2 regions of the Pseudoalteromonas sp. SCSIO 43210 genome follow, and region 1 is predicted to be linked to the other one. Evidence: predicted binding sites of a transcription regulator. Region 1 holds the regulator's gene; the other holds the start of a gene.
The links. The regulator MetJ, encoded in region 1, represses methionine synthesis genes. The targets are predictions, from matches to a motif close to TAGACGTCTAGACGTCTA.
Positions count from the first base shown of each region.

Region 2: the regulator MetJ is predicted to act here: its motif matches at 5,525-5,542, upstream of LOS73_RS08725 (homoserine O-succinyltransferase).

Region 1 covers NZ_CP087225.1:4,476,119-4,483,560, forward strand. Annotated here, with positions in the region: gene LOS73_RS19435 (penicillin-binding protein 1A) at 1-595, shown strand, start outside; gene metL (bifunctional aspartate kinase/homoserine dehydrogenase II) at 641-2,986, opposite strand; gene metB (cystathionine gamma-synthase) at 2,992-4,239, opposite strand; gene metJ (met regulon transcriptional regulator MetJ) at 4,439-4,759, shown strand; gene LOS73_RS19455 (malic enzyme-like NAD(P)-binding protein) at 4,832-6,073, opposite strand; gene rpmE (50S ribosomal protein L31) at 6,597-6,812, opposite strand; gene priA (primosomal protein N') at 7,045-7,442, shown strand, end outside.
Region 2 covers NZ_CP087225.1:2,033,754-2,041,195, forward strand. Annotated here, with positions in the region: gene LOS73_RS08695 (helix-turn-helix transcriptional regulator) at 1-664, shown strand, start outside; gene LOS73_RS08700 (TlpA family protein disulfide reductase) at 666-1,169, opposite strand; partial or broken gene LOS73_RS08705 (histone deacetylase family protein) at 1,232-2,140, opposite strand; gene LOS73_RS08710 (PilZ domain-containing protein) at 2,197-2,562, opposite strand; gene ettA (energy-dependent translational throttle protein EttA) at 2,718-4,391, opposite strand; gene LOS73_RS08720 (outer membrane beta-barrel protein) at 4,769-5,425, shown strand; gene LOS73_RS08725 (homoserine O-succinyltransferase) at 5,619-6,566, shown strand; gene LOS73_RS08730 (homocysteine S-methyltransferase family protein) at 6,556-7,442, shown strand, end outside.

The DNA of each region.
Region 1 (7,442 bases):
TGAAAAGCAACAAGAAAAAAAATGCGCACCACGGATTATCTCTAAACAGAATGCATTTTTAATTGCTGATGCAATGCATAGTGGTATTTGGGGCGGTGGTAGTTGGGCACATAAAACAGGCTGGAGCGGAACAGGCTGGCGTGCTCAAGCATTAAAGAGACGTGATCTCTCAGGTAAAACAGGCACGACTAATGACTCTGTAGATACTTGGTTTAGTGGCTTTAATCGTAATGTACTAACGTCTGTATGGGTTGGGTTTGATAACCCCGGTAACTCGTTAGGCCGCTCAACATATAATAACAACCTTGATAGCAGTCAAATCTCAGGGGCAGAGTCAGGGGCTAAAACGGCGCAACCAGCATGGATTGAGTTTATGAAAGTGGCACTTGAAGATGCACCAGAAGCGCCTATAGAACCACCCGAAGACTTAGTATCTATTCGTATTGATTTAGCAACAGGTTTACTGAGCCACAAAAACGATTACACAAGCCGCTTTGAATATTTTGACAAAGGTACAGCCCCAACTAAGTATGTACTTTCCCAACCTACCGATATATTTGAGGAAGATACAAAAACAGAAGAAGAGCTATTTTAAATAGCGTTAAATAAAAACGGCAGCCACTTTAGGCTGCCGTAATGTTTACCTTAAATTTTGGACCAGCCAATACAAATCAGAATGTACACCCGCTGCAGTGACCTCTTTACCAGCACCAGGGCCTTGGATAACGAGCGCGTTATCGCTATACCACTTACTATTTATAACAAAAATATTATCTCCTGGCGTTAAACTAGCCAAAACATCACTTTGTAATACATACGCGATACCGACTTTCGCTATTACTTCATTTTCTGCGATTTCGAGCAAGCCTGTATAACGAAGCACCGAATTTTGTGCCTTAGCTCTCTTTGCATGCTCTTGAATAAAGCTATCTAACTGGGATTTTTTACTTAAAAAATCATCCCAACTCCCTTGCGCAAGTTCATCAGGCATCAATGCCGAAAGACTAATATCCTCAAGATTTAGTTCAACCCCCAACTCTCTGGCTAAAATAAGCAATTTTCGCTGCATATCACGCCCAGATAAATCCTCGCGAGGATCGGGCTCCGTAAAACCCATTTTTTGCGCTTCAAGCACTAAATCTGAAAATATAATCGAACCATCATACTTACTACACAACCACGATAACGTCCCAGAAAATACGCCCTCAATACGTGTTATTTTATCGCCACTATGTTGTAAATCAGCAAGCGCAAAATTAATGGGTAAACCAGCCCCCACACTGGTGTTATAACGCCAATGTAAGTTGCGTTCAGAGATACTTGTACGTAGTGCTTTATACCAATTAGTAGGAGCTGTACCTGCATACTTATTAGCGCTTATTAAATGACAATCCATTTCTACAAAATCAGGATATAACCGGCTAAACTTTTCACTCGCTGTTATATCTACAATCACTTTATGTTCGTAATCAAGTTCATCAATTGCATTTAATAATGTTTGGTTTTGATAATCAGACGCTTCAAGTTGAAACTGGGTTTTCCATTGCGATACACCAATCCCATTAGGATTAAAAAGCATTTTTTGAGAGCGCACTAAGCCAACAAGCTTAATACTAAAGTCATCTGACAAGCGCTCAACTTGAGTAGATAACTGTTCAATAAACACCTCACCTACATTACCAAGTCCAGCGACTATTAAAGCAATTTCCTGCCCTTTGTTAATCAGCTTATCGTGTAATATGCTAAGTATATCGCTATCAATCACTTGATCAGTAAGTAATAAAATATAGCCGCTATCTTGGTGTGCAAATCGTGGTTCAATCGCATGTGCATTTAATAAATTAATCGCCAATAAGTGCAATTTACTAATATCTTGCTCTGGCGCAATCACAGCACACCCGTGTAAGCTCGATTCGTTAATATTAGCTCGACCTTCAAAATAGCTAATAACCTGATGCGTCGAAATAGCTGGCACAACTAAGTACGTCTCACCATTTTGACTAAAGTGATGCAAGCTATGCTGAATAAGCTGACTCACATGCGCAATATCTCCTTCACTTAAGTTTTCAACTATTAATAAATCAATATTTTGTAACGTTGTTATAAAGCGCTTTTGCTTGGCACTACCTTCTTTAACGATGTCAGTAGAGCTAGCTTGTACATCAAAGCTACTTCGTACTGATAATTTTATATCCGTATTTTTAAGAGGAGATAATGTTTTAGCATGCAATACGGGGTTACCTAGTCGTGCTAACAAATTGGCCTGTCCACGACACACCTTCGCGTATTTAATCGCTTTACTAACTTTACGAGGGTCGGTACTAAATACACCTTGTGTGTCAGTCCAAATACAGACTTGTTTTGCATGACAATAATTAGCGAGTAAGGTCGCACTATAATCACTTCCATTACGACCAAGCGTTACAGTATCCCCTGCTGTATTAGCTGCAATAAATCCAGTTACAACGTTAATTTTATTATGCGCAATTAAGTTTGCGCACTGTTGAGTATTTTGTTCATGTAATAACTGCCCATCATTTAATGTAAATAAAGCACGCGCATCGTGAACACACGCATCAACATTAAGCTCCTGCAGGTAAGCAGCGAGTACGCGTGCTGACCATAACTCTCCATGAGCAAGCAATTGGGCTTCTTGTAGCTGCCCTGTTTGCGCTAACAGCGTTATTGTTGATAGCTCTTCATTCAATTTTTTTAGAGCGTTACACTTTGTATTAGCTTGTAATAACTGCTCTATTAAATCTATTTGATGATTATTTAACTGTAATAAAATATCAGCAATTACATGTGTATCTTGCTGCTGGTAACTTTGCCATAACTTAACTAGTGTATCGGTTGTTTTCCCAGCTGCTGATACCACAACGCAATCACCAGGTTGTGTGTGCTCTAATATAATACCCGCAACACTTTTGTAACGCTGTGCTGAACTTAAACTCGAACCGCCAAATTTATGTATATTTTTAGTCATGTTAGTTACCAAAGCGCGGGGTAAGCGGCACTTAACTTAGCATCACCGCTCGATGTTCCCGCACCTTTAGTTAATCGATTTGTATTGTTTTTTCTGCCAGGTTTTACAAGTGTAAATACACGTTCAAGATCTGCTAATAAATCTTCAATGTCTTCTATTCCGACAGAAACACGAATAAGCGTATCACCAACGCCGGCTTCTAAGCGCGCTGTTGCATCCATCCCTGCATGCGTCATGGTCGCAGGGTGGCATATTAAGCTCTCAACGCCGCCTAGCGACTCAGCTAAACTAAAGTTATGTAGACTAGTTAAAAATGCCGCTGCATCGTTTATGTCGCCTTTAATATCAAAGCTAACCATGCCACCAAAACCAAGCTGCTGTGCTTTCGCTAATTCATGTTGGGGGTGCGACTCAAGCCCAGGGTAATAAACTTGGCTAACGAACTCAGATTCTTCGAGATACTGAGCTATTGCTAATGCATTTTCTTGATGCTGCCTTAAGCGCACATTTAAAGTACGTAAACCACGAAGCGTTAAATAGCTATCAAAAGGTGCCCCTGTGATACCAATGTTATTAGCCCACCAAGCAAGCTCGTCACCGATCTCTTGTGTTGCAGCAATAACAGCACCGCCCACTACATCTGAGTGTCCGTTAATATATTTAGTGGTTGAATGCACCACAATATCTACACCAAACTTAATCGGATTTTGTAAAGCAGGCGATAAAAATGTATTGTCAGCGGCCACCAGTGCGCCACACTGCTTAGCAATATCAGTAATCGCTTTAATATCAGTTAAACGTAGTACAGGGTTACTTGGTGTTTCAATCCAAATGAGTTTTGGTTTAATTACTAATATTTTTTGAAGACTTTCTGGTTTTGTTAAATCTAAAACCTCAAGCTTTAGCAAGCCACGCTTTTGCAGGGACGTAAATAAACGGTAGCTTCCACCGTAGCAGTCGTGTGGGATCACTAACGTGTCGTCGTGATTAAGCAGCTGAGTTGCTAAATGTACAGCCGCCATGCCTGTGGCTGTAATTATGCCGCGTACTCCCCCTTCGAGCTCAGCAAGGGTCTCAGCTAAGATATCGCGGTTAGGATTACCGCTGCGGCCATAATCATATTGGCGTTTAGTATCAAAATCGGCAAACGAATAAGTAGTCGATAAATAGATTGGCGCGACAACTGCACCGTGGTGTTTATCGGCTTCAACGCCACTACGGACCGCAATGGTTGCTTTGTTTTTTTCGCTCATATTCGTCACCTGATTAATTTGGATGTTTAGACGTCTAAAAGAGTAGTTTATTCAATTTGAGATGTCAAAACATTTAAACAGCTAGATGGCCAAACAACTAGTATTTGACTATCTTTTTTAAATCGATAGAATTTCACGCATATTCACACGCATTTTAGCGCATGTGAGCAATTAATAATCTGAGGCAACGATACATCTTATGGCTAAATGGAATGGTGAGTATATTCACCCATACGCAGAACACGGGAAAAAATCAGAACAAGTTAAGAAGATCACCGTTTCGATCCCACTGAATGTATTAAAGGTATTAACTGACGAACGTACTCGTCGTCAAATTAATAACCTGCGTCACGCAACAAACAGTGAGCTGCTATGTGAAGCGTTTTTACATGCATTTACAGGCCAACCTTTACCTAATGACGATGACTTACGTAAAGATAACGCTGAAAAAGTACCAGAAGAAGTGAAAAAAATAATGCAAGAAATGGGGTTAGAAGTCCCTGTTTTAGATGACGAATAAATAGATAAAGTAAAATAAAAAAACCTCAGTAATTACTGAGGTTTTTTTATGATTAAATTTTACGGTATAGATTTACTGCATATAGCTTTCTGGCAAATCAATTTGTGCCACACCCGACTCAACAGCAGCAAGAGCAACCGCTCTTGCTATACGTGGTAATAAACGTGGATCCATCGGTTTTGGAATAATATATTGAGCACCAAATTCCAGCTTATCAACACCGGCAGCTTTTAGGACCTCTGCTGGTACAGGCTCTTTTGCAATACTACGAATCGCTTCTACTGCTGCTATTTTCATTTCATCGTTAATTGCACTTGCGCGCACATCTAGTGCACCACGAAAAATAAACGGGAAACACAAAACATTATTCACTTGGTTTGGATAATCAGAACGCCCTGTCGCCATAATTAAATCGTTGCGCGCGCTGTGTGCTAGTGCGGGGTCAATTTCAGGGTCGGGGTTTGAGCACGCAAACACAACCGGCTTATCAGCCATCAGTTTTAAATCATCGGCTGCTAACAAATTAGGCCCAGATACACCAACAAATACATCAGCATCAGCAATAACATCTTGCAACGTACGCTTATCCGTATTGTTAGCGAATAGTTGTTTGTACTCGTTTAAATCATCACGACGAGTATGAATAACGCCTTTACGGTCAAGCATGTAAATGTGTTCACGCAGTGCACCACACTTAATTAACAGTTCCATACAGGCAACGGCAGCCGCACCAGCACCTAAACATACTATAATAGCCTCTTCTATCGATTTCTCTTGCACTTCAAGTGCATTCAACATACCGGCGGCTGTTACAATTGCAGTGCCGTGTTGATCGTCATGAAAAACCGGAATACTACAGCGCTCAATCAATGCCTTTTCAATTTCAAAACACTCTGGGGCTTTAATATCTTCAAGATTAATACCACCAAATGTATCGGCAATATTAGCAACCGTGTTAATAAAGTCTTCTGTTGTTTTATGCTTCACTTCGATATCAATAGAATCAAGGCCTGCAAAGCGCTTAAATAACAGCGCCTTGCCTTCCATTACAGGCTTTGATGCCAAAGGGCCTAAATTACCCAAGCCCAAAATTGCAGTACCATTAGTGATAACTGCAACCATATTACCTTTACCGGTATATTTATAAGCATTTGCAGGATCAGCAGCAATTTCACGCACAGGTTCAGCAACACCTGGGCTATATGCTAAAGCTAAATCTTGAACCGTTTCGGCAGGCTTGGTTAGCTCAATGCTGATTTTTCCTGGAACGGGATGAGAATGGTAATGTAGTGCTTGTTCACGAAAGTCTGACATAACGCGATTGTATCCTGCAATTTAAGTTAAAGTGAGAGGTGTTGTCTGGGTTACGATACCCTTATTATTTTTAAATTCCAAGCAATATCAGGTCTATCCTGTTATATGCTAGATTCATTAATTTTAAGAGGTTTTTCAGTAACTTTGCGAAGATATAGCGACATTTCATAAATAGAAATTCATATAAAAAGCATTTTTAGAGGTACTTTTAGCCGCGAGCCATTTTCTCTAAAAACGACTATCAAATTTTTAGTATAAATAACTATAAACAGCTTAATAGTCTACTTTAAAAACATTTATCTTCACGTTAGCTACATTTAACAACTTAGTTAAAAAATGAACACTTCAAAATATAGAGACTATTACGTACTTTGTCTGCAAAGGTTTATGCATACTCAGAATAAGAACAAGAAATAGTTATGCAAAGGAGATAACGTATAAATAGGCAGGAAAAGCACGTAAAGATAAATTTCAGGCACAAAAAAAGCACCCTAAGGTGCTTCTTTTAACTAAATAGCAAAAATTACTTCTTGCTACCAAGTGCACCGAAACGCTTGTTGAAACGATCAACACGTCCGCCAGTGTCTAAAACTTTTTGCTTACCAGTGTAAAACGGGTGACACGCAGAACATACGTCTAAGTGAATGTTTTTACAAAGAGTAGAGCTTGTTTCGAATTCATTTCCGCATGAACATGTTGCTGAAATTACTTCGTACTTAGGGTGAATACCTTCTTTCATAGAAACCTCTAGTTAAGGCCGCATCGCTCTCCAAACCCGTAGTTTGGTACCATACGTCGTTAAAACAAATTTGTTGGTGGCGGATTTTATCCAACAACTACCGAGCACACAAGGTTTAATTATAATTTTTTGCTAAAAAAGTAACCAAATAATAAAATGACTATAATTTGCTAGTAGGTTTTTAACTGTATATTTAGTACATTACACCATTAATTTTATTGGTTGAGTTGTTATGCGTTTTGTTGAAGTTGCTATTAAAGTCCCATTACCGCGCACCTTTGATTATAAAGTAGATGAACAGCTCTCAGGCTTGGTTTCTGATCTGAAGCCCGGAATGCGCGTTTTGGTACCCTTTGGTAATCAGCGTAAAGTGGCTGTTATATTAGCAGTAAAAAAGAGTACTGAAGTACCCGAGAGTAAAATTAAAAGCATTTTTGAAGTTATCGACGATACCCCAATATTATCTAGCGAACATTTAGATCTCCTTAGTTTTACAGCGCGTTATTATTGTTACCCACTCGGCGAAACGATTCATATAGCTCTGCCTAGTGCACTACGCCAAGGTGAATCACCAGACAAAACAAGCATTAACATGGTAATGCTTACCGAAAAAGGCGCTAAAGTACCGTC
Region 2 (7,442 bases), 2.4 Mb from region 1:
AGCGCCTTTATTATTTAGCCAAACATACATTAAAAGCGGGCAATATTATATTTATTTACAACCTGCTCATGGACTCAATGAAGAGCTGCACCACTACGTATTAGAAATATACAGCACCGCTTTTTATAGTTTACTCAAACGAGTAAGCGAAAGTTACCCGCATTGTCAGTTTGACTTTGCTTTTAAGCGCCCTCGGCATATTCAAGAGTACGAACAAAATTTAGGGCTAAAGATAAGTTTTGATAGGCCATGTACTCGCTGGGTATTAAATAAAGCCATGTTAAGGGCTAAGAACCCGTGCGCTAGTCAATTACGATTTATGCAAGCGCAGTCTCAATTACATAATAAAAATTTAGTTAGCATGACTTTTATTGAAGCTGTTTGTAGGTATTTATACTCTCACCCAAGTGCTAATTTAGAGTGTACCGCAAAGCACTTTGCTATGAGTTCAGCTACATTTAAACGAAAACTGAAAATTAACGGAGTAGGCTTTTCAGCGCTAATTGACGAGCAAAACAAACACAAAGCAATTTACCTACTTACCTTACGTGCTAAATGTAATGAACAAGTTGCTGAGCGTCTAGCATTTTATGACATCCCAAATTTTCGGCGTGCTTTTAAGCGTTGGACAGGTTTAACGCCAAGTCAGCTAAAAACGCAGTAAATTACTCTGTTTTTAGTTCCATAGAGTGAAGTAACGTACGTGCATTTAAATGCAAGTTTGCATCTTCTGAATTTGAGGTGTTAGTGAGCCAAATCACATCGCCCTGTTTATTTATAAATAATGTAGTAGGCGTACCTCTGATCCCTAACTTTTTAGCTATCGCATCAGCCTTTATTGCTGTTTTAAAAGTATAACCTCTGTCGCTAAGAGCTTTGGCGGGAGCAGCATCTTCATCTTCTTTAAAACTAACTGCAATGACCTTTAAGCCCATATCATCAATTTTTTGAAGTGCCGGTTGCAGCTTTTTACAGTATGGGCACCAAGTGGCCCAAAAATGTAAAATATAAGGCTGGCCTAGTAAATCGTGGGTATTAATTATAGAACCGTCGGCCATTTGTAAATTTAATGTAGGTAATTTAGGGTGGATGGTATTTGTTATTTCCTGTTGCGCATGTGCTGTAAAGCTTAACAAAATGAGTGTGATGGCGATAAATAACTGTTTCATAGTATTTTCGTTTTTATTGTATGTATTAAATAAGAACGAGAATTTAACATTTTTATTTCACACTAAAAGCGAGCGGCTTGCTCAACAACAATAGCGTGGCGTTTAGCAAGACGAAGATGGTCTTTATCATAACCTCCACCTATTACTGTAGCAACGGGTATGCTGTGTTCAAGGCAGCGTTTTAACACTAAATGGTCGCGTTTAATTATACCATCTCAGCTAATGTCTAATTTACCCAAACCATCGCCTTGCCAAATATCAACGCCAGCATCGTAAAGTACCAAGCTCGGATTTAACTCTTTGAGTAAGTAACTTAAGGTTTCATCCACTATAGCGAGGTATTCGTCGTCTTTCATATTGTCGGTTAAGCCAATGTCTAAATCGCTAGCAGATTTTCTAAACGGAAAATTTTTTTCACAATGTATAGAGCAGGTATAAGCGTATGCCTGATGCTGTAACATGGCCGCAGTGCCATCACCTTGGTGCACGTCTAAATCAAAAATAAGTACGTTAGTTACTTCACCCGATTCAATTAAAGTTTGCGTGGTAAAGGCAAGGTCGTTAACCATGCAGTAGCCTGAGCCAAAATCGGTATGTGCGTGGTGTGTCCCACCAGCAAGGTGACATGCTATGCCATGTTTTAGCGCTAAACGAGCCGTTTGTAATGTGCCTTGAGGGGCTGTAAATGTGCGCGCCATGAGCTTTTTTGACCAAGGTAGGCCAATGCGGCGCATGGCTTTTTCATCTAAGCGGTTGTTCCACAAATCGTGTATGTAATTTTCGCAGTGTATTAGCTCAAGTGGTGCTGGCGTGCCTAATATTGGCTCAACTAGGTTATCGCCAATCAAACCAAGCTCTTCAACATGCTGATATAAATGTGCAAACTTACTCATTGCAAAACGATGCTTTGGATCAAAGCTAAACGAATAGTTAGGATGATACACCAAAGGTAAATGTGGATTTAAAGTCATGTATTCACACGTTGAAAAATTTGCTCTATGGTAATCAACTAATCTAAATGAGTCTATTATTGTGCGTCGTGAATCAGCATAGTGAGTTCGCGATGCAGCAGCTCGTCATCGGCTAAATTTAATTCAATTAATCGCTTTAGATAAGTAATGCTATCTATATCAATATGACGGCACTTTAAACCGATGTGATCTGCTTCTATATGACACACAACTACTTCCATTTTTATTTCTATGTCGCTTTGAGGGAGTGTAAAACGCAGTATTGCATCGTTATTGGTGCAGCCTGTCAAAGCATCGCATTTGTTAATCAATGCGCCATGTAGAGATATATCAAGCAATTTACATGGGTATTGATGATCATTAAAAATTACCTGTGCATCGGTTGAAAATAATACACGAGAAAACTGACGACGATTTTGCATATCCTAATTTAGCCTTATTGTTTTTATAATAAATTAATCATAGCGGGTAATTCTCTACATGCTAGAAAATAAGTGCTTAGAATGCTGGTGGCATAAAAAAGCCCCGCATAAATGCAGGGCTTAGTGTTACTGTAATAAGTCAGCTACAGTGAAGATTAGCCAATTTTTTTGTACTTAATACGTTTAGGTTGAGCTGCTGCTGCACCGAGTGTCTTTTTAAGCCACTCTTCGTATTCAGTATAGTTACCATCAAAGAAGTTAATTACACCTTCGTCGCGGTAATCTAAAATGTGCGTTGCAATACGGTCAAGGAACCAACGGTCATGCGAGATACACATTACACAACCAGGGAACTCTAAAATAGCATTCTCAAGTGCACGTAGGGTTTCAACGTCCAAATCATTGGTTGGCTCATCCAGAAGTAACACATTGCCGCCCGCTTTTAATAACTTAGCAAGATGCAAGCGGTTACGCTCACCACCAGATAGGTCTTTAACAAACTTTTGCTGATCGTTACCTTTAAAGTTAAAGCGACTTACATACGCTCGGCTTGGGAACTCAAAGTTACCAATTTTTAGTACGTCTTGACCGTCTGATATTTCTTGGAAAACAGTTTTGCTTTCATCCATACCGTCACGGAACTGATCAACAGTAGCTAGGTGTACTGTTTCACCAACGCTGATACTACCGCTGTCTTGTTCTTGCTCACCGCTTATCATTTTAAACAGTGTTGATTTACCCGCGCCATTCGCACCAATAATGCCCACAATGGCACCTTTTGGCATGCTAAAGCTTAAATCGTCAATTAAAACGCGATCGCCAAAACTCTTACGAAGATTAGTTACTTCAAGCACTTGGTCGCCTAAACGCGGACCAGGTGGAATAAACATCTCGTTAGTTTCGTTACGCTTTTGGTAATCAGACTGCTGCATTTCAGTAAACTGAGCCATACGTGCTTTTGACTTAGCTTGACGACCTTTAGGGTTTGAACGAACCCATTCAAGTTCTTGCGCAATTGATTTTTGACGTGCTTTTTCAGATTTTTGTTCTTGCTGTAAGCGCGCATCTTTTTGTTCAAGCCAAGAAGAGTAGTTACCTTCCCATGGAATACCTTCACCACGGTCAAGCTCTAATATCCAGCCAGCTACATTATCAAGGAAGTAACGGTCATGCGTTACCGCCACAACAGTGCCTTCGTAATCGTGTAAGAAGCGCTCTAACCATGCAACCGACTCAGCATCCAAGTGGTTAGTAGGTTCATCGAGAATAAGCATGTCTGGTTTCTCAAGCAATAATCGACATATAGCAACACGACGACGCTCACCACCTGAAAGGTGCTCAATTTTAGCATCCCATTCTGGTAGGCGAAGTGCATCAGCAGCCCGTTCTAAAACGTTATCGATGTTGTGACCATCGTGCGCCTGAATAACCGCTTCAAGCTCGCCTTGCTCTTTTGCAAGTGCATCAAAGTCAGCACCTTCCATTGCGTACTCGTTATACACTTCGTCAAGACGGCTAAGCGCATGTTTAACTTCGCCAACGGCTTCTTCGACAATTTCGCGCACTGTTTTGCTTTCGTCTAGTACTGGCTCTTGCGGTAAATAACCAATTTTTGTACCAGGCTGAGGATGTGCTTCACCTTCAAAATCTTGGTCAACACCGGCCATAATGCGTAGTAACGTAGATTTACCAGAACCGTTTAAACCAAGCACACCAATTTTAGCGCCAGGAAAAAAGTGCAACGAAATATCTTTTAAGATAGTGCGCTTAGGTGGCACAACCTTAGATACTCGACTCATCGAGAATATAAATTTATCAGGTAAAACCATTAAAGGAGCCTTCAAATAATAATAAAAATTTCAATGTTGTATTGTAGTGGCTCTCAGGTGAAACAGTCAACGAATGGCGTAGTTTTTCAAAAATAAGTAGGCTGTAAGAAAGTGTAGTAAATTGTTTTATATTGTATTGATCAATTGTATGGGTATTTAAATAACTGCATAGTGTTAACAGTTGTTTAGAAGAAAAATATAATGAATAAGTTTAACTCTAACTTGATTTGCGTTTTCTTGAAAGCGCACATCTTAATTTTAGAGCTGCAATTTGGTTTCACTTTTGTCGTAACACAACTTGAATTTTTATATTGAGCGTTTAGGCGTTTATAGAAGGTATTTAAAATATCACCAGATACTAAACTAAAGGAATAATTATGAAATTAAAATGGCTTGTATCCCTAAGCGTAAGCGCAATAATTTTGGGAGGGTACTCAGTTGCGAGTAACGCTGAGATAATGCGAGTGAATGGACCTTATCAAGGGCTCGGTTTAGGCTCTACCGAATTCGATGTTTACGAAGGGTATAGCCTGCAGTTTACAACGATTTATACTCAAGTAGGTTATCAGTTTTCACCATATTTTGCACTAGAAGGGCGTTTGGGTATTGGTTTAAATGAGGAGCCAACGCCATTAAATGGGGATGTTTATACTCAAGAACCATTAACAGGAAAAATTACTTCCGAACCTGTACATACTCAAGTTGGTTCCGGCTTACAATTACAAACAAGCATATTTTTAAAAGCTAATTACCCAGTTTCTTCCCGAGTTGGTGTATTTTTATTTGCAGGATACGCTAGAAATAAGTTGAGCTATAACGATGATTACAGCCGTTTTGCAAAAGAAGTTATTGGCTCAAACACAAATCAGTTTCTCATTACAGAGGAAAACTACGATAAAGATGGCAAAACATTTGGGGCGGGGGTTGATTACATGTTAAACCAACGCTGGCAGGCAAGTGCAGAATACCAGTATTTTGATGCAATTGAAGGTAATATCTATGCTCTTAACTTTTCTATAAATTATCGTTTTTAAAACCGCATGCGCTACTGACTCTGGTAGCGCAACTCAAAAAGTATTACTTAATAATTTTAAGTGCTTCTATAAATTTCGTTTACTATCTTAAAGTTCATTTAGACATCTATACATCTAGAGGTTGATATTTTTGGCATTCTGTTCATAATAAGGGCGAATTAACTCTCGGTTTTTATGAGCAGGAGCTTTAAGAATGCCAATTACAGTAAAAGACGAGTTGCCGGCAATTGCACGTTTACGTCAAGAAAACGTATTTGTAATGCCAAAAACACGTGCAAAAACGCAAGAAATACGCCCAATGCGTTTGGCTATTTTAAACTTAATGCCTAATAAAGTAGAAACCGAAGTTCAGTTTATTCGTTTGCTTGCCAACTCGCCTTTGCAAGTAAACGTAGAACTACTGCGCCTCGACACTCACCGCAGTAGCAGCAATTCAGAAGAGCACCTTGATACCTTTTATCGTTATTTTTCTGAGGTTAAAGACAATAATTACGATGCATTAATAGTAACCGGTGCGCCACTTGCGCATTTAGAATACGACGATGTAGCGTATTGGGATGAGCTAAAAGTCATTATTGATTGGGCTGAGCAACACGTTACCTCTACGTTATTTTCGTGTTGGGCAGCGCATGCAGCGTTATATCACCGTTACAATTTAAAGCGCGATTTAAAAGACGATAAACTGTGTGGCGTATTTACTCACCAATGTTACTTTGATCACGGCGCACTGACTCGCGGATTCGACGACACCTTTTTAGTACCGCACTCACGTTATGGCCACATTGATATAAATAAAATAAACGCCTGTGATGAGCTAGTTGTACTGGCAGGTTCTGAGCGAGTAGGGGCTTACTTACTTAAAAATAAATCAGGTAGCCAAGTGTTTATAACCGGCCACCCAGAGTACGACGCCGACTCGCTAAAAGCAGAATACGAGCGCGATTGTAAAAAAAGCCCTAATGCACCAAAACCCGAAAATTACTTTCCGGATGACGATGCAACTAAACAACCTTCAAAAACGTGGCAAAGCCATGCTTTTTTACTTTTTTCGAACTGGTTAAATTACTACGTGTACCAAACCACACCGTATGATATTAATTTAGTTAGCCAAGACGTGAGGACTAACAACTATGCCGAATAACGCTCCTACAAATAATAAGCAAGCCGAAATAAGCGCCGCATTAAAAGAACGCATTTTAATTTTAGATGGCGCTATGGGCACCATGATCCAAGATCATAAGCTAGAAGAAGAAGACTATCGCGCAGAGCGTTTTAAAGACTGGCATGTATTAATTAAAGGCAATAACGATTTATTAAGCCTAACCAAGCCCGACTTAATCACTGATATTCATCGTGGTTTTTTATCAGCGGGCGCCGATATTATTGAAACCAACACGTTTAACTCGACCACTATTTCGATGGAAGATTACGACATGGCAAACCTAAGCCGTGAAATAAACGTAGAGTCGGCTAAATTAGCACGCGCAATTTGTGATGAATTTACGGCTAAAACGCCAGAAAAACCGCGCTATGTAGCCGGGGTTTTAGGGCCGACATCTAAAACGTGTTCAATTTCGCCAGACGTAAACGATCCGGGTTACCGAAACGTTACCTTTGATAAGCTAGTTACTGCGTATGTAGAATCAACCCTTGCATTAATGGAAGGCGGCGCCGATTTAATACTAATCGAAACTATATTCGACACGCTTAATGCAAAAGCCGCCTCGTTTGGCGTAGAAGAAGCCTTTGAGCAAGCAGGGCGTAAATTACCAGTTATGATTTCGGGTACTATTACCGATGCCTCTGGCCGTACGCTTTCGGGGCAAACAACCGAAGCATTTTATAACTCTATTCGCCATATTAAGCCTATTTCGATTGGTTTAAACTGTGCGCTTGGTCCTGATTTACTGCGCCAATATGTAGAAGAGTTGTCGCGCGTGTGCGAAACCTTTACATCGGTACACCCTAATGCGGGCTTACCAAATGAGTTTGGTGAATACGACTTAGAAGCGCCTGA